Regions from separate parts of the Gordonia sp. CPCC 205515 genome, predicted to be linked through region 2. Evidence: riboswitches for the same ligand, from Rfam matches in the RefSeq annotation. Region 2 holds a riboswitch; each other region holds the start of a gene.
The links. Region 2 has a riboswitch for thiamine pyrophosphate ahead of AAFP30_RS05665 (3-oxoacyl-ACP reductase). Riboswitches for the same ligand answer to the same signal wherever they lie in the genome.

Region 1 (8,025 bases), on a different contig from region 2:
CCATGACCGTGCGGCGTTCGCCGCGGTCGCGGATCTGACGGTCGGCGGACTGCGCGATTGGCTCCTCGAGCGGGCCGCGGAACCGCTGGGCGGACAACGCATCGCGGCCGTCTCCCCCGGCCTGACCCCGGAGATGGTGGCCGCGGTCAGCAAGCTGATGCGCAACCAGGATCTGATCGCGGTCGCCAAGGCGATCGAGGTGACCGCCGCCTTCCGCACCACCATTGGTCTGCCCGGCCGGCTCTCCACCCGATTGCAGCCGAATCACCCGACCGACGACCCCCGCGGCATCGCGGCGGGCCTGCTCGACGGACTGCTGCTCGGCTCCGGCGACGCCGTCGTCGGCATCAACCCGGCGACCGACTCCCCGCAGGCGACCGCCACGCTGTTGGAGTTGCTCGACGAGGTGCGCGTACGTTTCGACATTCCGATGCAGTCGTGCGTGCTTTCCCACGTGACCACGACGGTCGAGCTGATCGAGCGAAATGTGCCGGTGGACTTGGTGTTCCAGTCGATCGCCGGTACCGAGGGCGCGAACCGCGGCTTCGGCGTCGACGTCGCGCTGCTGCGGGAGGCCAACGAGGCCGGCCGGTCGCTGCAGCGCGGAACCGTCGGCAACAACGTGATGTACCTGGAAACCGGTCAGGGATCGGCACTTTCGGCGGGCGCGCACCTCGGGACGGGTGGCCGGCCGGTCGATCAGCAGACCTTGGAGACCCGCGCCTACGGACTGGCCCGCGTGCTGGAACCCCTATTGGTCAACACCGTCGTCGGCTTCATCGGCCCCGAGTACCTCTACGACGGCAAGCAGATCATCCGCGCCGGGCTCGAAGATCACTTCTGCGGCAAGCTCCTTGGCCTGCCGATGGGCGTCGACGTCTGCTACACCAACCACGCCGAGGCCGACCAGAACGACATGGACACCCTACTGTCCCTCCTGGGAATGGCCGGGGTTGCATTCGTGATCACCGTGCCCGGCGCCGACGACATCATGCTCGGCTACCAGAGCCTGTCCTTCCACGACGTCCTCTATCTGCGCGACGTACTCGGACTCCGCGCCGCACCCGAGTTCGAGGCGTGGATGCAGCGGGTCGGCATGGCCGACCCGGCCGGCCGGGTGCTCCCGATGGACCCGATGTCCTCACCGTTGCGGAGCCTCGCATCATGACCAACGAACCGGTGGTCGGCGTCGACGACCCGTGGAGCCCGCTGCGTCGGACGACCCAAGCCCGAATCGGACTGCAGCGCAGTGGGAATTCGCTGTCCACGAGGGATGTACTGGAGTTCCAGAGCGCGCATGCCGCCGCCCGGGACGCGGTCCATGCACCGTTGGCGGTCGACGACCTGACGCCCGCGTTGAACACCCTGGGACTCGGCGAGGCCAGCGTCGTCGCCAGCCGCGCGACCTCCCGTGGGGACTACCTCCGACGCCCCGACCTCGGCCGACTCCCCGACGATCTGTCCGCGCTGCCGCGCTCCGACGCCGACGTCGGAATCGTTGTTGCCGATGGTCTTTCGGCTACCGCGGTGGACGACCATGCGGTCGGACTGGTGACCGCGCTGGTCGAGACGCTGGCCTCCGAGTTCACCATCGCCGCACCGGTGATCGCCACCAACGCCCGGGTGGCGCTGGGCGACCACATCGGCGAGGCACTCGGCGTCGAGATCCTGGTGATGATCATCGGCGAACGCCCCGGGCTCTCGGTCGCCGACAGTCTCGGCATCTACCTCACCTACCGACCCCGTCCGGGCCGTCGGGATTCCGAACGCAACTGCATCTCGAACATCCACCCACCGGATGGGCTCGGCTATGCCGACGCCGCCCGCATCGTCCGCGGATTGATCAGTGGTGCACGGAAACTCGGCGCATCCGGGGTGGCCTTGAAGGACACGTCGGCGGCGGATGCCGATACGGCCGGCCAGACCCCCGTCGTCGACCAGGGTTCCGCATAGAACGAATGGTCAGGACGCCTCGACGCCCGCCCGCCAGTACGCCTGCGACTTGATGGCGTTCTTCGGCAGTCGGTAGTCGTTCTTGAACGACGCGGTGATCGCGCGGGTGCTCGCGCCGTCGAGTGCGACCCACCCGAAGTGATCGGCGGCGTCGAAGGCGGCCGCCTGGACTGCCTCGACCATGGCCGCCCCGTCGCGTTCACGGTGGACCCAGTTGATGGTGTCGGAGTCGCGCAGTCGGATCGGCAGGGACTTGTCGGATTCGTGCGCGTACTCGAACCACACGGTGGCCGGCACGTCGGCGTCGACCGAAGCCGACAGCGCGTCGAGGATCGAGTTGACCGCGGGCAGCGCCGCCGGGTCGCCGGCGATGATCCAGCCCTTGGGGGCAGGCTCCGGGATGGCGAACTTGGACCCGAGGAAGGAGGCACCGATGGTGTCGCCGGGTTCGGCGTTCAGCGCCCATCGGGTGGCGGCACCCTCGTGGATGGCGAACTCGATGTCGAAGGAGTCGGTGGTCGGGTCCGGGTCGACGAGGGTGTAGCCGCGCTGGTGCAGCTTGCCGTGCTTGTTCTCAAACCACAGCCGCACCCACATGGTCGGGTGCACGGGACGGTCGCCGAGCAGTCCCCCGCCGGTGAAGCCGAGGCGGATGTACTCGTCGGTGACCTTCTCGCTCCGGGTCACCGTGAACTGGTACTCGTCGGCGCCCCAGAGCTTCATGATCACGCCCTGGATTCCGCGCCCCTTGGGCTTGGTCGTCGACTCAGCCATGGCTCGGCCTTCCCCTCGAACAGCAATTTGTCTCAGGGTAGCCTACGCTTAGTCAGCGCTGGCGCCGGCAGTGCGCCAGATCACGCAACCGGCGCGAGCGCCACGAGCCCGGGGTGTGCGTCGACGTAGCTCTTGGTGAAGGTACACACCGGACGCAGCGTGGCGTTTTGATCCTTCACGTACTGGATCGCGCCGCGGGTCAGACGAGTGCCGAGTCCGTGACCACTGTATTCGTCGTAGAGCACGGTGTGTAGGACCGTGATCGTCTTCTGCCCGTCGATGACGTCGGTCTGATAGCCGAGGACGCCGACGAGGTCGCCGGCCACCCAGAGCTCGAACCGTTCACGGTCCGGGTTGTGCACCACCTGGGATATCTGCTGCAGGATGGATTGCGCAGACTGCGGTGGTCGATGTCGATGTTTCCGTTGCATGGCGTCCCCTCCAGCAGGCTCGTCTCGTCACAGCATTCAGCCCCGGGGCTCCCCATCCCATCGGCGAATGCAGGCCACTGTTGTGACCCCGGTCACACGATAGCCTACGGTGCCGTAATGTGCGCGGGCATCGGTTCGCTACGCGAAGAAGCCCCGGTTTCGCGACGGCTTGCACGGTGGAGCGATCGGCCTAGTAGGGTGTGCAGTGCCCCACAGCCGGGGGCATCGACAAATCCATATCTGCGGGGGCTCCCACGATCACCGGGGGCTGAGATGGCGACAGGCGGTCGCCGACCGCCTGAACCTGTCCGGGTAATGCCGGCGTAGGGAGCCACTCATGGGGACACCTGTATCCACATCTGCCACTTCGATCACCACCGGACCGATCGAGGGCAGCGGCAAGCACTATCGCGAGCTCGACCATCTCCGCATTCCCGTTCGACGCATCGGGCTCACCAACGGTGAGCACCTCGACGTCTACGACACCTCCGGGCCCTACACCGATGCCGACGCGGTCATCGATGTCGAGCGCGGGTTGGCGCCGACGCGCGACTCGTGGCACCGGCCGGAGCCGGTGAACGGCGCATCCACTCAACTCGCCTGGGCACGTGCGGGCATCACCACCGACGAGATGCGGTTCATCGCCGCCCGTGAAGGCGTCGACGAAGACCTCGTGCGCACCGAGGTCGCGGCCGGTCGCGCGGTCATCCCGGCCAATCATCGACACCCCGAGTCGGAGCCGATGATCATCGGAAAAGCGTTCGCGGTCAAGGTGAATGCGAATATCGGCAACTCTGCGGTCACCAGCTCGGTCGCCGAGGAGGTGGAGAAAATGGTGTGGGCAACGCGGTGGGGTGCCGACACCATCATGGATCTGTCCACGGGCAAGGACATTCACCTGACGCGCGAATGGATCATGCGGAACTCACCGGTCCCGGTCGGGACGGTGCCGATCTATCAGGCGCTGGAGAAGGTCAACGGCGATCCGACGAAGCTGACGTGGGAGATCTACCGCGACACCGTGATCGAGCAGGCCGAGCAGGGCGTCGACTACATGACGGTGCACGCCGGAGTGCTGCTGCGCTACGTACCACTCACGGCGCGCCGGGTGACCGGCATCGTGTCGCGCGGCGGTTCGATCATGGCCGCCTGGTGCCTGGCGCACCATCAGGAGTCGTTCCTGTACACACACTTCGACGAACTCTGCGAGATCTTCGCCCGCTACGACATCACGTTCTCCCTCGGCGACGGCCTGCGCCCCGGCTCCATCGCCGACGCCAACGACGAGGCCCAGTTCGCCGAATTGCGCACCCTCGGTGAGCTCACCACCATCGCGAAATCGCATGGGGTGCAGGTGATGATCGAGGGTCCCGGGCACGTGCCGATGCACAAGATCGCGGAGAACGTCCGCCTCGAGGAGGAGCTCTGCGAGGAGGCACCGTTCTACACCCTCGGGCCGCTCGCCACCGACATCGCACCCGCCTACGACCACATCACCTCGGCGATCGGCGCGGCGATGATCGCGCAGGCCGGCACCGCGATGCTCTGCTACGTCACTCCCAAGGAGCACCTCGGACTGCCCAACCGCGACGACGTGAAGGTCGGGGTGATCACCTACAAGATCGCCGCGCATTCCGCCGATCTCGCCAAGGGACATCCGGGCGCACAGGAGCGCGACGACGCATTGTCCAAGGCGCGCTTCGAGTTCCGCTGGACCGACCAGTTCAACCTGGCACTCGATCCGGACACCGCACGCGAGTACCACGACGAGACGCTGCCGGCGGAACCGGCCAAGACAGCACATTTCTGTTCGATGTGCGGCCCCAAGTTCTGCTCGATGCGCATCTCGGCGGACGTCCGCGCCTACGCCGAGGAGCACGGACTGGTCACCGCCGAGGACATCGACCGCAAGATCACCGCGGAAATGGACCGCAAGTCAGCGGAGTTCGCCGAAGCGGGGAACCGCGTGTATCTACCCCTGGAGACCGCCAGATGACCGACGACCTCGGATTGCCCACCGCCGCACGGGGAGTCACCCCCATCCGGGTGATGACCATCGCCGGCTCCGATTCCGGTGGCGGCGCGGGCATCCAGGCCGACCTCCGCACATTCGCGCTCCTGGGTCTGCACGGCACGGTGGCCGTCACCGCCGTGACCGTGCAGAACTCGCTGGGGGTCAGCGGCTTTCAGCCGATCGATCCAGCGATCGTGGCCGCCCAGATGACCAGCGTGGTATCCGACATCGGGATCGGTGCGGCCAAGACCGGCATGCTCACCAACGCCGAGATCATCGAATCGGTGGCCGACACCTGCGTCGAACTCGGCATCGGCGGCGACGGGCCGATCCCGCTCGTCGTCGATCCCGTGTGCGCCTCCATGCACGGCGACGCACTACTGGCCGCCGAGGCGTTGGACACGTTGCGGGACAGACTGATTCCACTGGCCACCGTCGTCACCCCCAACCTCGACGAGGTGCGTCTGATCACCGGGATCGACGTCGTCGACGCCGACACCCAGCAGGCCGCGGCGCGCGCACTGCATGAACTCGGGGCGACGTGGGCGCTGGTCAAGGGCGGGCATCTGCGCTCCAGCGATCACAGTCCGGATCTCCTGTTCGACGGCAACAGTTTTCACGAGTTCGACCACCAACGCATCGACACCACCCACGATCACGGCGCCGGCGATACTCTGGCCGCGGCCACCGCGTGCGCGCTGGCCCACGGCTACACCGTTCCCGACGCCGTGGGGTTCGCCAAGCGGTGGGTGACGCGCGGTCTGGAGCACGCCTATCCCCTCGGCGCCGGGCACGGGCCGGTCAACCCGCTGTGGCGGGTGTCGCGGGGCTGAGTGTCCGACCGAAACCCGCCCGCAAAACCGCCCCGCAGAACCACCCCAGCACGAAAACCACCCAGGACAGCGGCACGGCGCACGTATTCGCGACACCGCCTCCACCGAGGGCGGGGTTGCGGGGCGGTTTTCATCGGATCGGCAGGTAGCGGGCTCAGCGGTCCGGGTTTGCCCTGTCATTCCGATCACCCAATTCCGCGGCTGGTCACAACTGCGGATACTCTCAACACTATTTGTGGAGCTTGTCAACAGTTGGGTCACGATCCGAATGCTAGGATCATCGGGTGTCCCAGCCCGACCACCCACTCCCCGATTCACTGCTGCGCTATCCGTCGTACCCGTTCGGGATTCTGCATCGGCAAGTTCATGACCTCGTCGATTCCAGCCTGCGCGACCACTGGATCCTCAGCGTGGTGGCCGACGCCGGCGGTCAGCGTGAAGTGTCGCAGCAGGACATCTGCGACGCACTCTCCCTCGACCGCTCGGAGATGGTGCGCCTCGTCGACCGCCTCGAGGAGGAGGGTGTCCTGGTGCGGGAGCGGTCGGCCATCGATCGCCGGAAGTATCGCATCAGTATCACCACAGCCGGCCGGGCACGTGTCCGGGCCGTCGACAAGAAGTTGAGCGCGGCCACCGACGAAGTGCTGCGCGCCCTGACCAAGGACGAGCGCGCCACCCTGCACGCACTGTCGCTCAAAGCGATCGGTGTGGACAAGCCGGTCAAGCGGGCCCTGTCGTCCGACCGCAAAGACTGACCCCGACGTCAGTGGGCACCGCTACTTCTGCCAGCCGATATCCTCGACGGGTCCGATGTAGAACTGTCCTGCACCGTAATTCGCGAGACCGTCCTTGACCGCGACCATCGACGGTCCGTTGAATAATGGCAGATTGGAGTACTGGGCGAACGCCTCGCGCTCGACCCGGTTGCCGGCGGCGATCTGCTGCATCGGATCGGGTATCCGGGCGACGGCGGCGATCTTGGCGTCGAGTTCCGGTGAGCCGGCACCAGCGCGGTTCAATTGCGATCCCTCACACCAGGTCTGACACAGGTAGGCCATGCCGAACGGGTCGGTCGACGAGAACCCCATGGGGAACAGGTCGAACTCCTTGTTCACCACGACCCGGCTGAAATCCGAACTCGGCCGCTGCACGACGTCAATGTGAATGCCGACCTGCTTGAGCATCGCCTGCAGTGCGCGGGCAAGGTTCTGGGAGACCGACGCGTCACCGAGGATCGGCAGCGCCAAGGTCAACTCTTTGCCTGCGCGGTAACGGTATCCGTCGTCGCCGAGTGTCCAGCCGGCTTCGTCGAGCAGTGAACGCGCCTGGTTCTGGTCGTAGTCGATGACGCCCTTGACGTTGTCTTCGTAGCCGGGCTGGAACGAGTACATCTGCAGCGAACCAGGTAGTGGCTCGGTGTAATTGAGGCCGGTGAACCGGATGCGCGCCAGGGTTTCCCGGTCGATGCCCGCAAGCAACGCGTGCCGGACCCGGATATCGGAGAGGATCGGTGTGTCGAGGTTGACCACCAGCAGCGCCTGCTGCGGTGAGGCGGAGGTGCGGATGTCGATACCGGACATGGTCAGTACCTGGGCGCGGGAATCCTTACTACTCACCCCGATCGCGTCGAGCTCACCGTTGCGGAAGCCATTGATGGCGGCCTGATCCTCCATCTGTCGAAAGGCCCGGCGGTCCAGCTTGCCCGGGTTCCCCCACCATTTGGGATTGCGTTTGAAGGTCACGGTGCCGGCGTTTGGGTCGTAGCGGTCGATGGTGTACGGCCCGGCGCCCCACTCCGGATGCGGATTCTGCAGGTATGACTTGTTGTAGATCTCCGCCGTGGACACCTTGGGGTGCAACAGGAAATTGAACAGACCATCCGGCCACGCCCACACCCCCTTGAACCGCACCACCGCCTGCCGGTCGTCGACGCCGCGGGTCACCGAGTCGATCTGGTCGTATCCGTCGGTGGAACTGGTGATGTAGTTCGGGTCCGCACCACTGCTCGCACGCCACGTGT
Region 2 (8,025 bases):
GACGCAGCCGCCGGTGTCGCAGGGCCTGCGTCGGCTGGAGAAGGCCTACGGCGTCACGTTGATCCGACGAACGTCCCGAGGCGCTGAACTCACCGATGCCGGACGCGAACTGCTCCCGCGCGCACGGCTTCTCGTCGACGACGCAGCACGGATCGGGGATGAGGCCCGCCGCCTGGCGACGCTGTCGGAGGTGCTGCGATGGGGTGCGGTCCCGCACCTGGGCAGCGCCGCGCTGGCCAGGTGCGCGCGCGTCGTCGGCGCCGCCTCGCCGGCCCAGGAGATGCTCACGGCTCCGGCGACGTCACTCGTCGAGCAGGTGCTCGCCGGCAGCCTCGACGTGGCCGTCGTCGATCATCCGTGCGTGACCGGCACGCTGCACATCGGGCCGGTGATCCGGGTGCCGCGCCACATCGTGGTGCCCGCCGGCCATGAGGTGGTCACAGCCACCCGCCCGCGGTTGCGGCAACTCGGCGACCTGATCTTCTGCCACCCACCACGCTCGTGGAATCCACCTGCCTACGACCAACTCCTCGACGGCATCCGCGAGTCCGGGCTGAACCCGCCCGTCCGTTCCGCGACGTCGGAGGCCGAAATGATCGCGGCAGTTGCGGGCGGCGCCGCCTTCGGGCTTACCGCGCACCCGAATTCGCTGCGCGACATCGCCGAAATCGAATGCACCACTGCCGCTGCCGAAGCAACCAGGCTTCGGCTGCGGGTCATTCACCGGTCGCCAGACCATGCGGACATCGCGGCAGCTCTGACTGACTCCATCGCGGCCCTCGGAGGCGCGGTATGACCTCCCCACGACTCAGCGGCCGGATCGCCGAGATCTTCGCCGACGCCGGCTGCGCCGGATGGGTCCACGCGGTAAACCTCGGGCATCCCCACCTGCGGTGCGATTACGGTTCCGACACACCCGTCGTACTCGCCTCGGTCTACAAGCTGCCGCTCCTGGTGTCTCTGTGCCGCCTGGCGGATCGCGGGCAGGTGGACATGAGCGAGACGATCGCGGTCGATCCGACCGAGTGGGCCGCCGGTTCGACGGGACTCGGCCTGTTCCGCGATCCCGTGCAGATGAGTTGGCGGGACCTCGCGGTGTCGATGATGACCGTCTCCGACAATGTTGCCGCCGACGTCATCTTGCAGCGCATCGGTCTCGACGTGGTTCGCGCCGATCTCGTGTCGCTCGGGCTGACGGAAATGCGCATCGTTGGCGGCATGCGCGAGGTCGACGATCGTCTCCGATCCGAGACCGGTACGAGCACCGTCGCCGAGGCGTTCGCGACATTGGCCGATCCCGATGTCGCGACCGAGGTTTCTGCCTACGACGCTGCGTATTCCAGTGCGTCGACACCGCGGGAGTGCACGACGCTGCTTCGCGCTGTCTGGGACGATCGTGCTGCTTCAGCGCCATCGTGTGCGTTCATCCGCGAGGTGATGCGCCGCCAGGTACTCACCGCACGCCTGGCCTCCGGTTTTCCGTACGGCCACGTCGCCGTGGCCGGCAAAACCGGCACCCTCGCGGCGATTCGGAACGAGATCGGTGTCGTCGAGTTCCCGAACGAGCACCCGGTGGCGGTGGCGGTCTTCACGAAGAGTGCCCGTGCAGACCCGTCGCTGCCGGGTGTGGACCGGGCGATCGGCGCCGTTGCGCACGCGGTGGTGTCGGAATTGCGGATGCCTCTCGACTGATATCGCCCGCGCTGACCTGGCTAGATACCGATCCGCTATCGACCTGGCAGCGTGGCGGACCTTGCCGACGGCCCCGAGACCCGGTTGGGTGCAGCACATGATGCGCACAACGCGGCTGACGATGACCGGTCTGCTGGTCCTCGCGGTGGCCACCGGATGCTTCCCGTGGTCGAACTCACCCGAAGACACCGTGAACCGCTTCACCGAGGCCCTCACACGCGCGGACGTCGACGCCGCGGCCGCGGAGACCTCAGACCCCGCTTCGGCGAAGGCAGCGCTGCAATCGATGTTCGATGGCATGGGCAGCAAGGCCACCCTGGCGGCGACGCCGAAGCTCGACGACAAGGACGCCACCGGAACCGTCGACTACAGCTGGACCATCCGAGAGTCGCGGACCGTCGGCTACCAGACGACAGTGACGCTGCAGAAGGGGGCCGGCGACTGGAAGGTGCAGTGGGCGCCAACACTGTTGCATCCGCAACTGAGTGCGGGCCGGACGCTCTCCTACAGCGACGACATGGACTACAGCACACGGGTTCTCGACCGCAACGGTCAACCGATCATGAACTGGCAGCCAGTCACTCTGGTCTCGTTGAACCGCGCCGACCTGGCCTCGGCGGCCCGACTTGCTCGAACGCTGCGCGTTGTCGAGCCGACCATGACCGAAGCCGGCATCCGCAAACAGTTCGAGTCCTCCCCCGCTGACGTGCAGACGGTGATCCGCCTGCGGGACAGCGACTTCGCTAAGATCAAGCGGCAACTCACCGGAATCACGGGCGTCACCACCACCAACCAGGGAGCCCTGCTCAGCGCGACCAAGGATTTGCATTCACCTGCGATGTCGGGCCTGGAAGACGTGTGGCGCAGCGCGATCGGCGCCACCGCCGGGTGGTCGGTCAGCATCGTCGACGGCAACAACGTACCCACCGACGTGATCAAACAGGTTGCGCCGCAGCCCACCGAGCCGATCCGCACCGGTCTGGACCGCGACATCCAGAGCCACGCACAGCGCGCCGTCGACACCGAGCGTCGTCCCGCAGTGGTGGTCGCGATCGCGCCGTCGACCGGTCAGATCGTGGCGGTGGCACAGAACAGCGCGGCCGACCGGTCGGGTGCCATCGCGCTGTCCGGTCTGTACCCACCGGGCTCCACGTTCAAGACCATCACCACCGCGGCCGGGCTGGAATCCGGAGTCGTCGAGTCGGACACGCGACTCCCCTGCCCCGGGCGCACAACCGTCGAGGGCCGAACCATCCCCAACGAGAACGACTTCGACCTCGGCACGGTGCCGCTGGCCACCGCCTTCGCGCAGTCCTGCAACACCACCATGGGTGCGCTGGCGAACCGGTTACCCGCCGACGCGTTGCCCACGACGGCACGACAATTCGGCATCGGGGTGGACTACGTGATCCCCGGCGTCACCACGGTCACCGGCACGGTCTCCGACGCCTCCTCGCCTGCCCTCCGGGTGGAGAACGGGATCGGCCAGGGCACAGTAGCGGTGAGCCCGTTCGGCCTGGCCGTCGCCGAGGCGAGCCTCGCCCGCGGTGCGACGATCACCCCGACGCTCATTGTCGGCAAGCAAACCTCCGCAAATACTGCACTACAACGGATTCCCACCGAAGTTACGCGACAACTCGGGGCGATGATGCGGCAGACCGTCACCTCCGGTACGGCCACCGCGCTGCGTGACATACCGGGCTTGGGCGGCAAGACCGGTACCGCCGAGTACGGAGACAACACGAATCCGCACGGCTGGTTCGCCGGCATCGTCGGCGATCTGGCGTTCGCCACGCTCGTCGTCGGTGGCGGATCGTCGGCGCCGGCGGTGCGCGTCACCGGAGACTTTCTGCAGCCGTTGGTGGATGGCTGAGGCATGGGCTCGTCAGGGCAGATCTCCCTCGCCGGGACGCGAGTGAGCGGTAGGAACCCCCGCCCGCTGGTTGAGCTCAACGGGCGGTGGGGACTGCTGTGAGTGGCGGAGAAGATCGTTACCCCAGCGCCAGATGACGACTGCGGTCAGTTCTTGACCAACCCGCCGTCGACGACGAGGTTCTGCCCCGTCACCGCCCGCGACCACGGGGACAGGAAGAACAGCACCGCATCGGCAAACTCGGCGGGTGTCGTCACCGACCGCAGCGGGGTGGATGCCGCTATCGCGTCGAACACGACCTCGGGAGTCGCGGCGCTGGCGTCGGTGGTCCGCAGAAGTCCACCCGAGACCATGTTCACGGTGATGCCGTCGGGCCCGAGGTCGTGGGACAGGGTTCTGGTCAGCGCCAGCAAGGCCGCTTTCGCGGCGGTGTAATCGTGATAGGGGACAACGGGATTCTGCACGAGGTTGGTGCCGATGTTGATGACCCGACCGCCTCCCGCGGCGCGCATCCCGGGTAGCGCGGATTGAATGGTGTTGAGGGCACCGCCGACGATTCCGTGCAGTTGGGTGTCGAGCTCGGCCCACGTCAGGTCGTCGGCGTGCGAGCGGTCGTCGCCGTTGAACGAGTAGTCGGGCAGCGCGTTGTTCACCACCGCTGTCACCGGCGAGCCGAAATGTTCTGCCGCAGCGCCGATCATTGCCTCGACGGCACTCCTGTCAGTGATGTCGGCTTCGACGCTGATTGCGCTGGAACCGATCTCGTCAGCAAGCGAACGAGCCGCGTCGGCACTTCGGCGGTAGTTGATGACAACGCGGGCACCCTCCGCCGCAATAGCGCGGACGAGATGGACACCGAGCCCCCGACCACCCCCGGTCACCAGGACGACTCTCTCGGCAATGGCAGCAGCACACATCGGACCATCCCTTCGCCGGTACTAACCGGAGCAGGTTCGACGGGTCTCATCTCAGCCGGCCGGTACCGGCACCCCGTGTCGGACACCACTCTGGCCGGTTTCGTTCCGCGAGGCAAGCTCGGCTCGCGCACCGAGCAGGAGGTGCTCGACGTCATCCGGTTCGCCTGTCGACGCGGTCAACCCACACCACAAATGGGCGGACACCTGCAGCGATGAAGCAACACAGCATCAGCCCTCGCTTGTCGGTGCGAAGCGCAATACTGTCTACATGCACTCAATCGCCCGCCCCGCACGCCTCCTTCTCGCTCTCGTTGCGCTCGTCGCTGGAATCATCCTCCCGACGGCAGGCCCGGCCGGAGCCACTCCCAAGCCGACGGTTATCAACGACTGCGCCGGCACCAGCTACGTCAAGCCTCGCATGATCAACTCGATCTACTGCGGCGACGCCGGGATCATCGTGTCCGACATCTCCTGGTCAAGCTGGCAGGCCGCCCGCGCCGAGGGGACAGGGGTCGAGCACCGCAAGACCTGCGTACCCAATTGCGCTGATGGACCGATCGCTGTGCAGCCGGTGACTGTCCGACTGTCGAAGGTGAAGAAGGGCGAGTTCACCACGATCACGCTGGTCAACGAGAACGGACTGACCGACACCTACCCGCTGACCGGGGTTCACCGCCGATAACGCACAAGCGGGAAGACACGCGTTCCTCATCTTGTGACACCTACCAGCGGGCGTATCCGACGAAACTACCTGTACCGCTCAGATTCTCGTTTCGACCAGCGTCGGGCTCGCTTCGCTCGCACGTCGCGCTCAACGAGCGGGTGAGGTGTCGCGCTCAACGAGCGGGTAGCGCGACGGACTCAACCAGCGGGTGAGGTGTCGCGCTCAACGAGCGGGTGGGGCGTCGCGCTCATCCAGCGGGTAGGCGACGTGCTCAACGAACGGGTGGGGCGTCGGCTCGCCTGGTGAAGACGTTTCGACACGGTCGCCTCCTTCGTCGGCGGCCTGCTCAACGAGCGATGGGGGCGGTGGGGAGGGGTGCTGACTCAGCGCGCGGTCGGGACGCCGCTGCACCGAACGCCCCGCGGAACGCTGCGGCCGGATGTCGGGCACTCAACCGGTCCGACCCGAACAGCTTGCGCCGCAGTGTGCCTTCGGCATACTCGGACTGCGCCAGGCCCCGTTCCCGCAGCACGGGTAGGACGTAGTCGGCGAACTCCTCGAACGATCCCGGGATCACCCAGTTGATCACGTTGATGCCGTCGACGCCGGCGGCCTGCCATGCCTCGAGGTGATCAGCAATCTGCTCGGGGGTGCCGACGACGACGGCGTCGCGCAGGCGTTGGATCTGCAGGTCGGCGACGGTCGGCTCGCGGTCGGTGATGTGCTGGCGCAGGTGGTCGAGGAAGCCGTGGGCGGTGTTGGTCTGGATAGCCGAAAGCGGAGTGTCGCTGGGATAGATCCGGCCATCCGGGTCGACGATCGCCGTATGCGCGGCATAGCCGTCGGTACTCACGAACTGTTGGTAGTACGCGAACTTCTCCTGCGCCTCCCGCTCGGTTGCGCCGATCACGAAGCTCAAACCCTGATGGAAGGTAACGTCTTTCGGGTCGCGGCCGGCGGCGACTGCGAGCGCGCGGGTCTCCTGGATCTGGCGTTCGGCGATCTGCGGGGTGGGTGCCACCAGGAACACCGCTTCGGCGTTGCGGGCCGCAAACGTCCTTCCCGCACCCGATGATCCGGCCTGGAACAGCAGCGGGGTCCGTTGCGGGGACGGCGACGGCAGGAACGGACCTTCGACGGAATACCGCTCGCCGACGTGAAAGATCTTGTGGACCTTGTCCGGATCGGCGTGCAGGCTGCCGTCCTTGTCGCGCAGCAACGCACCCTCGTCCCAGGAGCCCTCCCACAGTTTGTAGGCGACCTCCACGTACTCCTCCGCCCAGCGGTACCGCTCGTCGTGATCCTCCAGCGCGCGGTAGCCGAAGTTGCGGTAGCCGTTGTCCTGCGTGCCGGTCACGATGTTCCACGCGGCCCGTCCGTTGCTCATGTGATCGAGCGTGGCGATCTGCCGGGCAAAGTTGGTGGGGTGCTGTTGAAAGACATTGGAGGTCACCGCGAGACCGATATCGGAGGTGTGCGTGGCCAGCGCCGACACCAGAACCGTCGGATCATTGCTGGGGATCTGCAGGCCTTCCCGCACATACACCGAGTAGTCGGCGTCGGAATCTCCGTACAGGCCGGAGACGTCGGCGAAGAACATCGAGTCGAACTTGGCCGCCTCCAATGTCTTCGCCAGACCGATCCAGGTCTGAACGTCGTTGAAGTCGCTTTGCCGCGCATCGGGTCGACGCCACTGGCCGTGGTGGATATGACTGGTGGTGTTCATGACGAAGGCGTTGAAGAAGAGACGGTTTGTCATCAGTTGCTCCCAGAATGCTTGGCATCGGCGAGGTTCTGCACGTCTGCCCAGTTGTTCAGCGCCCAGTCACTGGGTGCGACTTGGTTGAGCAGGTAGTTGCCGACGATGGTCTGCCGGTAGATCACCGGATTGTGCGACCCGAGGGTGCGGGCATTGCGCCACAATCGATCCAGGCGGAATCGTTCGGTCACTGCCGACGATCCGCCCACCTCGAACAGTTCAGTGGTCGCCGACAGCACCAGGTCGATCACGGCGCTCTGCGCGGAGAACACGGCCAGATCGGCGGCGTCGAACAGGTCGTCGGTGGCCGTCCCGGCGACCACCGCATCCGCGACCGCACCCACCGCGTCGGCGGCGACGGTGGTGGCGGCGGTCGCCGCGAACGACAGACTGGCCACTTTGCCGACGACCTGCTGGATCTGCGGATCATCCTGGGGCCGCGGGTACCTCGGATTGAGGAGGTTGCGTCCGCGTTGCCGGACGAAGCCGGCGGCCTCGTCGACGGCGGATTTCCCGAGCCCGGACAGGGTGGCGAGGTGGATCAGCTGTAGGAACGCCAGCAGGTAGGTGCCTTTGAAGGCTCCGTTGGGATGGACTTCGACGTCCTCCTCGGGGATCCGGACGTCGTCGAAGATCGTTGTGCCGCTGCCGGTCAGGCGTTGACCGAATCCGTCCCAGTCGTCGATGCGGGAGACGCCCTCGCGGTCGACGGGCACCAGCACGTTGGCGCTGGTGTCGGTGTCGACGGCGGCGGTGGTGTGGATCCAGTCGGCGAACAGGCTGCCGGTGGAGTAGAACTTCTTGCCGGAGAGCACCCAATCGTCGTCGTTCTGGACGATGGTCGTGGCGTGGGTCCAGAACGAGGTGCTGCCCTGTTCGGATTGGGCGTTGCCGATCAACGCGCCGTCGGCGATGCGCCGCAACCACTTCTCGCCGACCGTCACGTCCGGATGACTCAGGCGGGATTCGACGAACGCGACGTGCCCGCGCAGGAGTTGCGGCAGGTTGGAGTCGGCGCGCCCGAGTTCGATCAGCTGCCGAATGAATTGGGGCACGGTGGCGCCCAGCCCGCCGTACTCGACCGGCACGCGGATGCGGCCGAATCCGGCCTCCCGCAACC
Region 3 (8,025 bases), on a different contig from region 2:
GCGTTGATCATCGCGGACCTCCGCCGGCTTTCGGGGCACCGCCGTGATACTGCACCGCACCCGCTGTCATCTGCATGAACGCTTCCTCCAACGAGGCTGAGGTACTGGTCAATTCGAACACCGCGAGTCCGGCGCGGGCGGCCAGGTCGCCGACCGCGTCGGTGCTCACGTCGGCGATCGACAGGAATGGCCGGCCGTCGGGGGCGGTGCCGCCGACGACGACCATGCCGGCCTGCGCCAGCACCTGGTGCAGTTGCGGCAGTTGCGGACTGCGCACCCGGACACCCTGCGCGGCCCGTCCGGTGAACTCGGCGACCGAACAGTCCGCGATCAGCCGGCCCTGCCCGATGACGATGAGATGGTCGGCGGTCAGTGACATCTCGGTGAGCAGGTGGCTCGACACGAACACCGTGCGGCCCTCCGCTGCCAGCCGCCGCATGAATTCCCGAACCCACACAATGCCTTCGGGGTCGAGACCGTTGACCGGTTCGTCGAACAGCAGTGTGTGCGGGTCGCCGAGCAGCGCGCCGGCGAGCCCGAGTCGCTGCGACATGCCGAGGGAGAATCCGCCGGCCCGTTTACCGGCGACCGAGGTCAGGCCGACAATCTCGATGACCTCGTCGACGCGGCGGGTGGGGATGCCGTTGGCGGCGGCCATCCACCGCAGATGCGATCGGGCGCTGCGATTGGGGTGGACCCATCGGGCGTCGAGTAGCGCGCCGACCTGCCGCAGCGGGTGGTCGAGGTCGGCGTATGGACGTCCGCCGACGGTTGCGTGACCTGCGGTGGGGTTGTCGAGGCCGAGCATCATGCGCATCGTCGTCGACTTGCCGGCCCCGTTCGGTCCGAGGAATCCGGTCACCCGGCCGGGTTGCACGGTGAAGGTCAGGTTGTCGACAGCACGCACCTGCCCGAAGTCCTTGGTGAGATTCGCGACGGCCAGCATGAACTCGACGATAGCGTCCCGCCCCGACCACCGCCGCCGACCGCTACCGCGCCGGTGACGACGCCTGCGCCCAGAACCGTTTGGGAATGCGTCCGGCTCCGGCGGCGAGCCGACCGGCGATGACCGCCTGCCGCATCGCGGCCGCCATGCGTTCGGGGTCGTCGGCGCGGGTCACCGCGGAGGCGAGCAGAACCGCGTCGCAGCCCAACTCCATCGCCAGCGCGGCATCGCTGGCGGTGCCGATCCCGGCGTCGAGGACGACGGGCACCTCTGCCGCGGCGACGATCATCTCGATGTTGTGCGGGTTGGCGATGCCGAGCCCGGTACCGATCGGCGAGCCGAGTGGCATCACGGCGGCGACGCCGAGATCCTGCAGCCGCGCGGCGAGGACGGGGTCGTCGTTGGTGTAGGCCAGCACCGCGAATCCGTCGTCGACCAATGCGCGTGCGGCGTCGAGCAATTCGATCGGGTCCGGGAGCAGTGTTCGCTCGTCGGCGACGACTTCCAGTTTGACCCAATGGGTTTCGACGGCCTCGCGGGCGAGTTGCGCGGTGAGGACCGCTTCGGCGGTGGTGTGGCAGCCTGCGGTGTTCGGCAGGATCGCGATGCCCAGGCGCCGCAGCAGATCGACCATGCCGGTGCGGGATTCGGGGCTCACCCGTCGCAACGCGACCGTGGTCAGTTCGGTGCCCGAGGCGACGAGTGCGCGTTCGAGGACCGCGAGGTTCGCCGCCCCACCGGTGCCCATGATCAACCGGGACGTCAACTCCCGGTCCGCGATACGCAGCGGGTCGTCGACGATCGTTCCGACCGCGCTATCCACCTTGCACCGCCGTCACGATCTCGACCGCAGAGTTGTTACCCAGCAATCGGTCCCACTCCCCACGGGGCACCACCTCACCGTCGACGGCGACCGCTATCCCCCGGTCGGGCAGACCCAGGATCGTGATGAGGTCGGCCACCGACGATTCGGCCGCCACGTCGGTGGCATCCCCGTTGACGACGATGTTCAGCATGAGTTCTTCTTTCCCGCTGCGCTGGTGACGTCTCCCGATACGGTGTCGAGCAATGCCATCACCCGGTCGGCGGTATAGGGCGCCAACAGGATTCCGTTGCGTCCGTGGCCGGTCGCCACCAGGACCCGCTCGTCGACGCGGGCGATGACGGGCAGGCCGTCGGGGCTGACCGGACGCAACCCCGCACCGACCTCGACGAGTTCGTAGGTCCGCAGACCGGGCATCAGGTCGGTGGCGTCGGTCAGCAGATCGGCGACCCCACCCACCTCCGGCTCCCGCGATGCCTCGTCGAATGGTTCGTATTGCGTTGCACCGACGACGATTCCGTCGGCGCGGGGAACCAGGTACACCGACCGTCCGTGCATCCGGGCGCGCACCACGTGGGTCGGTGGCGGCACCGACCATCGGGTCGCCCGCAGCCGCAGCACCTCCCCCTTGACGGCGTGTACAGCGATGTCCGGGAGCAGGTTTCGGGTGCCGAGCCCTGCCGCGACGAGGACCTGGTCGCCGTCGAGGTCGGCGAGATCCTCGACGTGCCGGTCGTGGATCTCCCCGCCCGCCGCGACCACCGCGTCGCGCAGTCGGCCGAGCAGTGCCCGGTTGTCGACCGCCCCCTCGCCGACCGCCCGGAACCCGCCGTGCACCCGGGAGGTGAGGGCGGGTTCGAGTCGTCGGAGGTCGGCCGGGGTGACGGGCGCGAGATCATCGTGGGCGCGGGGTTGGCGGGCCCACACGAAGTCGGCGAGGGTGCGCAGGCGTTCGGCGTCGGCGGCGGTGGCAGCGACGAAGAGCGAGTCGGCGGCCGCCATGACCGTCGGATCCCCCAGGCGCGCCACCAGATCCGGCCATCGTCGGGCCGACGACGCCGACATCTCCAACAGCTGCTCTTCACCGGGGTGGCCTTCGCCCAGCGAGCCGAGCATCCCGGCGGCCACCCAGGCAGCGCGCTGCCCGATCCCGGCGTCGAGCACCCGCACGGAGAATCCGGCATCGGCGGCGGCGAGCGCACAGGTCAGGCCGATCACGCCACCGCCGACCACGGTGAGGGTCTCGATGCGAGACGGTAGAGGTTGCACCAATCATCCTTCCTTCGCCGGCATTACCCGGATCAGGTCTAACGGTCAGCGGGGGACGTCCCGCACTCTCAGCCCGGCGACCCCGGACTCCCGTGTGTGTGCGCCCCAGCCTACCTTCGAGTCCGTGACCGATTCCGCCCCCACCGCTTCCACCCGGACCGCACGCCTCGATCGGCTGGCAGCGGCGCGCCTGTATCTGTGCACCGACGCGCGGCGCGACCGCGGCGACCTGCTCGAGTTCGTGGCGGCGGCGCTCGCCGGCGGCGTCGACATCGTGCAGTTGCGCGACAAAGGGTCGGCAGGCGAATCGGCGTTCGGGGTTCTCGAGGCCGGCGAGGAGCTGGCCATCCTGCGTGATCTGCGCGACCTGACCCGCTCGGCGGGCGCATTGTTGTCGGTCAACGACCGCGCCGACATCGCCACCCTGGCGCAGGCCGACGTGCTGCATGTCGGACAGGGCGATCTACCGCCGACCCTGGCCCGAGCGATCGTCGGACCGGACGTGCTCATCGGGTTGTCCACCCACGACGAAGCGCAGGTGCAGGCGGCGGCCGCCAACGAATCGGTCGACTATTTCTGCGTCGGCCCGTGCTGGCCGACGCCCACCAAACCCGGCCGCCACGCCCCCGGACTCGACCTCGTGCGCGCGGCCACCGCGCTCGACACCGCCACTCCGTGGTTCGCGATCGGCGGCGTGGACGCCGACCGGCTGCCCGAAGTGACCGAAGCGGGGGCGGATCGGGTGGTGGTGGTGCGCGCGATCACCGGCGCCGACGACCCACGCGCCGCGGCCGCGGACCTGAAAAGTGGATTGTCAGCACCGCACGCGTGGGGTTAAGGTGGTCGCCATCATGTCGTACCGCAAGAGCATTCTCGTAGCCCGCCGCAGCGGGGTCTGATCTGACCGACCCCCCGCTGCGGGGTCGTCGTGCTCTTCTCGTCGGTCATCGATCCTCGACCGAAACGACACTCTTGAGATGCACACCCTTCATCTTGCTCGGCAATCCTGGCCTTGCGACACCCTTCCCCGGGGATTGCGTGAGGAGGCATTCGGCATGAGCCCACAGGGATTCACCGACGAATACGCACCGACCGGCTGCATTCGCCTGGGCGCGTGGAGCATGGAACCCACGCATGCGGACATGGTCACCTGCCGCGCCACCATCGCTTACGCGGACCGGATCATGTCCCTGCAGGCACAGTCGACCGGGCCGATCGGCGCGATGACCTCGATCCTCTACGACCTCGGCGCCCCGGTGCAGATCGTCCGCTTCCATCAGCGTGAGGTCGACGGCGCGATCACCACGTACCTGCTGTGCGAGAACGACGACCGGCAGTGCTGGGCGTGCGGCACCGGCGACACCCGAGACGAGGCGAACTTCAACGCCCTGATCGCCGGGGCCAATCGCCTGCTCGACGGCGCGGCATGACCGAACGGCTCAGCGCTGCAGATCCAGCGACGCAATCCGTTCCCGCAGGCCCGACCACGCCTGGTAGAACGCGGGATGCAACGGCAACGTGGTGACCTCGACCTCGGCCACCCACCGCAGCTCCGCGGATTCGAAGTTGGCGACGGTGTGCACCGGTTCGTCGACCTCGGCGATCACCGTTGTATAGGTCCAGCCGCTGGGCGCCTGGTGGGTGACCAGGGCGGCGAGGACTCGCAGGTCGGCGCTGCCGATGCCGGCTTCCTCGTCGGCCTCACGGACTGCGGTGTCGATGGCGCTCTCGTGGGAATCGCGGGCGCCGCCGGGCAGCCCCCAGGTTCCGCCCTGGTGCGACCACACCGCGCGGTGCTGCAGCAGCACGGCGAAGCCGCCCTCGGGCAGCGGCGTGCGCAGCAACAAGCCTGCGGCGCCGTGCCGTCCCCAATAGCGTGAACCATCCGGATCGATCACCCAGCCGTCGCCGTCACCGCGCACACCGTCTCCCGTCGTCGTCAACCACGGTATGTGAGAGCTACGACACTGGCCAGTGAACGAGGCGGAGTTCACGTGTCCGTCGCTTCGGACACGACCGGCGGAACACGACCTCGCATGTCGGGCCGCAGCACGCGAGTCAGCGTTAGGGTTGGAGATAGGCGTTCCGCTGAAACGTTGTGAGTCGACCAGGGCGACAGAGAAGGTAGGAGAAAAGTGACGGCGACGCCGGTGGACGCCGGTGACGTGAGGGCGTCGCGCGCAGGAAGGGGTCCGAGATGACGGGCGACGTGTCGTCGATGCGGACCGCGCTCAATCGTGCGACTCAGTCGTTCCGGCCGGCGCCGACACCCCCGATCCGGCAGGTCCTCGCCGACCGTCGGGAACTCATGGCGACGGCCCGCCAACGGGCCCAGTCACCGCTGACCACCCTGCGGCACTATGCGGTGACCAGCCCCGGCAAGTTGATCCTCATCCTGGTGGCCCTCGCGATCGCCTGTGTCGCCACCGGGCTCTACGCCTCCGACACTCTCGAGCGACGTACCGCGACCCTGCGAGACATGATGGAACGGACCGAGCCGCTCGCCGAGGCGGCGCAGGTGCTCTACAGCTCGCTGTCCATCGCCGATGCCGCCGCAAGCTCGTCCTTCATCTCCGGCGGACTCGAATCGCCGGAACTGCGGACCCGCTACTCCGACGCACTCGCCACCGCGTCGTCGTCGTTGATCATCGCGGCCGGAACGTCGCAGGACCCGGGGAGCGCGGAGAGCGTGAAGGCCGAGCGGGAGATCAACGCCGATCTCAAGACGCTGGCCACGACCATCCCCGTCTATGCCGGCCTGATCGAGACCGCACGCACCAACAATCGGCTCGGCAACCCGGTCGGGTCGTCGTATCTCGGGCAGGCATCGGCCATGATGCAGGACACGATCCTGCCGGCGGCGCAGCAACTCTACGAACGTCGGTCCGCGGCGATCGCCGATCCGCAGCGCGCGCTCACGGTGCCGCCCTGGGGTGTCTACATCGCGTTGATCATCGTGATCATCGGCCTCGTGGCAACCAGCCGGTACCTGACCCGACGGACCCGACGACGATTCAACATCGGGGTGCTCGCCGCGCTGGTCGCGGTTGTCGTGGGCACGGTCTGGCTGCTGGCGTCAGGCTTGTTGTCGGTGGCCGCGACGAACAATGCGCGCGTCGACGGCGCCGATCCGCTCCGCGAACTGACCTCCGCACGCATCCTCACCCAGCAGGCGCGATCGGCGGAGACGCTCTCCCTGGTGCGGCGAGCCGACCAGGGCAACCTCGAGAAGAACTTCGGGGACGCCACCACGGAGATCAAGCGGATCCTCGAGCGCGTCAACTCCGAACGCGGTTCGTCGAGCGCGGTGACCGAATCGCAGATCTACAACGCCAACTACGTTCTCGAGCAGTGGCAGAAGATCGACGCGCAGGCCCGGGAGGCGATGACCAAGGGTGACTTCGCCACTGCCCGCGTCCTGACGATCGGGGATTCCGCCAACTCCACCGCACAGTCGTTCAACGATCTCGACCGCGCGCTGACCGACTCGATCACCACGACCCGCAAGTCGTTCCGCGACGACATCAACACCGCCCAACGTGTCCTCGGCTACACCGGCACCGGCATCCTGCTGCTGACCCTGTTCGCCGCAGGCGCGGTCGTGTTGGGACTCATCCCGCGCATCCGGGAGTACCGATGACCGCTCTTTCTCGTCGTCTCCGGTTCCTGCTGCCACTGCTGCTCGTGGTCGCGACGAGCGCGGCGTGCGTGGAGTTCTCCGCGCCCCCGTCACCCCCGCCGGTTGCGTTCGCGGTGCAGCCGACACCGCCGGGCGCGGAAACCGACGTCGCACGCGAACCCGTACCCACCTCGGAAACCTGCAACGCCACCGAAAGCCTGCGACCGGGTCCGATGCCCGAGCCCGGTTCGATGCCCATACGCAGCACGATGGCCGACATCATCGATCACGGTCGCCTCATCGTCGGACTCGACACCGGCAGCAACCCGTTCAGCTTCCGCGACCCGATCAGCGGCGACATCCGGGGTTTCGACGTCGACATCGCGCGGGCGATCTCGGCGGCGATCTTCGGTGCCCCCGGCTCCATCGAGTTCCGGGTACTGAGTTCGGCCGAGCGGACCGAGGCCCTGCAGAATCACACCGTCGACGTCGTGGTCAAGACCATGAGTATCACCTGCGACCGCTTGCGGGAAGTCGACTTCTCCTCCCCGTACTATGTTGCCTCGCAACGGATTCTCTCGACGCGGGGGTCCGGGATCGATGGGCCGGACAAACTTGCGGGCAAGCAGGTGTGCGCGGCGCGGGGCGCGACGTCGATCGGCCGTATCCAGTCCATCGAGCCGCGCGCCCGGATGGTCACCACCACGACGTGGGCGGACTGTCTGGTGATGCTGCAGCAGGGGCAGATCGACGCGGTCAGCACCGACGACGGCATCCTCGCCGGTCTGGCCGAACAGGATCCGTGGGTGCAGGTGGTCGGCCCCGGCCTCGGCGAGGAGTACTACGGCGTCGGTATCCCCAAGGGGCAGGACGACATGGTGCGCTTCGTCAACGGTGTGCTGACCCAACTGCGGGTCAGTGGCCGCTGGCAGCAGATGTACGACCGATGGTTGTCGGTCCTCGGTCCCAGTCCCGGTCCCCCGCAACCGGTCTACCGCGATTGACGCACCATGAGTGACGCCGAGAACCCCACCGCCACCACGCCTCCCGACGAGGACGGGGGTGCCGTCGACGTGGGCACCCAGGCCGCCAGCCGCGACGAGCTGTGTCCTCCGGCCGATGTCGGCACGCGTGCGGCCACCCGCACCGAACTCGACGTCGGTACGCAGGCGGCGGTCCCGGACCCGTTCACCGCGCCCACCGACCGGGTGTCCGTCCGCTCCGGGCCGACGCTGCCGACGAGCACGGTGACCGTGCCGCCGCACCGACGGCTCATTCCGCGCAACCACACCGCGGTGCCCGACCGGCGGATCGGCGGCGGCCTGGTCGATCTGCCGAAGATCACCGACATCGAGCCGGCCGACGCGG

Region 1: linked by a shared signal. The riboswitch ahead of thiC (phosphomethylpyrimidine synthase ThiC) and the one ahead of AAFP30_RS05665 (3-oxoacyl-ACP reductase) in region 2 are both predicted to bind thiamine pyrophosphate.
Region 3: linked by a shared signal. The riboswitch ahead of thiO (glycine oxidase ThiO) and the one ahead of AAFP30_RS05665 (3-oxoacyl-ACP reductase) in region 2 are both predicted to bind thiamine pyrophosphate.

What each region holds. Positions count from the first base shown of each region.
Region 1 covers NZ_JBCLVJ010000007.1:253,027-261,051, forward strand. The annotation lists gene AAFP30_RS10305 (ethanolamine ammonia-lyase subunit EutB) at 1-1,168, shown strand, start outside; gene eutC (ethanolamine ammonia-lyase subunit EutC) at 1,165-1,953, shown strand; gene AAFP30_RS10315 (siderophore-interacting protein) at 1,963-2,727, opposite strand; gene AAFP30_RS10320 (GNAT family N-acetyltransferase) at 2,808-3,158, opposite strand; TPP riboswitch at 3,391-3,504, shown strand; gene thiC (phosphomethylpyrimidine synthase ThiC) at 3,496-5,154, shown strand; gene thiD (bifunctional hydroxymethylpyrimidine kinase/phosphomethylpyrimidine kinase) at 5,151-6,005, shown strand; gene AAFP30_RS10335 (MarR family winged helix-turn-helix transcriptional regulator) at 6,290-6,760, shown strand; gene AAFP30_RS10340 (ABC transporter family substrate-binding protein) at 6,782-8,025, opposite strand, start outside.
Region 2 covers NZ_JBCLVJ010000004.1:85,898-93,922, reverse strand. The annotation lists gene AAFP30_RS05680 (LysR family transcriptional regulator) at 1-796, shown strand, start outside; gene AAFP30_RS05675 (serine hydrolase) at 793-1,692, shown strand; gene AAFP30_RS05670 (penicillin-binding transpeptidase domain-containing protein) at 1,790-3,565, shown strand; gene AAFP30_RS05665 (3-oxoacyl-ACP reductase) at 3,712-4,482, opposite strand; TPP riboswitch at 4,473-4,568, opposite strand; gene AAFP30_RS05660 (hypothetical protein) at 4,558-4,698, shown strand; gene AAFP30_RS05655 (hypothetical protein) at 4,751-5,164, shown strand; gene AAFP30_RS05650 (NtaA/DmoA family FMN-dependent monooxygenase) at 5,493-6,905, opposite strand; gene AAFP30_RS05645 (acyl-CoA dehydrogenase family protein) at 6,905-8,025, opposite strand, start outside.
Region 3 covers NZ_JBCLVJ010000005.1:87,216-95,240, reverse strand. The annotation lists gene AAFP30_RS07805 (ABC transporter permease) at 1-11, opposite strand, end outside; gene AAFP30_RS07800 (ABC transporter ATP-binding protein) at 8-946, opposite strand; gene AAFP30_RS07795 (thiazole synthase) at 990-1,694, opposite strand; gene thiS (sulfur carrier protein ThiS) at 1,762-1,959, opposite strand; gene thiO (glycine oxidase ThiO) at 1,956-3,038, opposite strand; TPP riboswitch at 3,031-3,142, opposite strand; gene thiE (thiamine phosphate synthase) at 3,163-3,876, shown strand; gene AAFP30_RS07775 (hypothetical protein) at 4,094-4,468, shown strand; gene AAFP30_RS07770 (NUDIX hydrolase) at 4,478-4,960, opposite strand; gene AAFP30_RS07765 (hypothetical protein) at 5,236-6,678, shown strand; gene AAFP30_RS07760 (glutamate ABC transporter substrate-binding protein) at 6,675-7,661, shown strand; gene AAFP30_RS07755 (tetratricopeptide repeat protein) at 7,668-8,025, shown strand, end outside.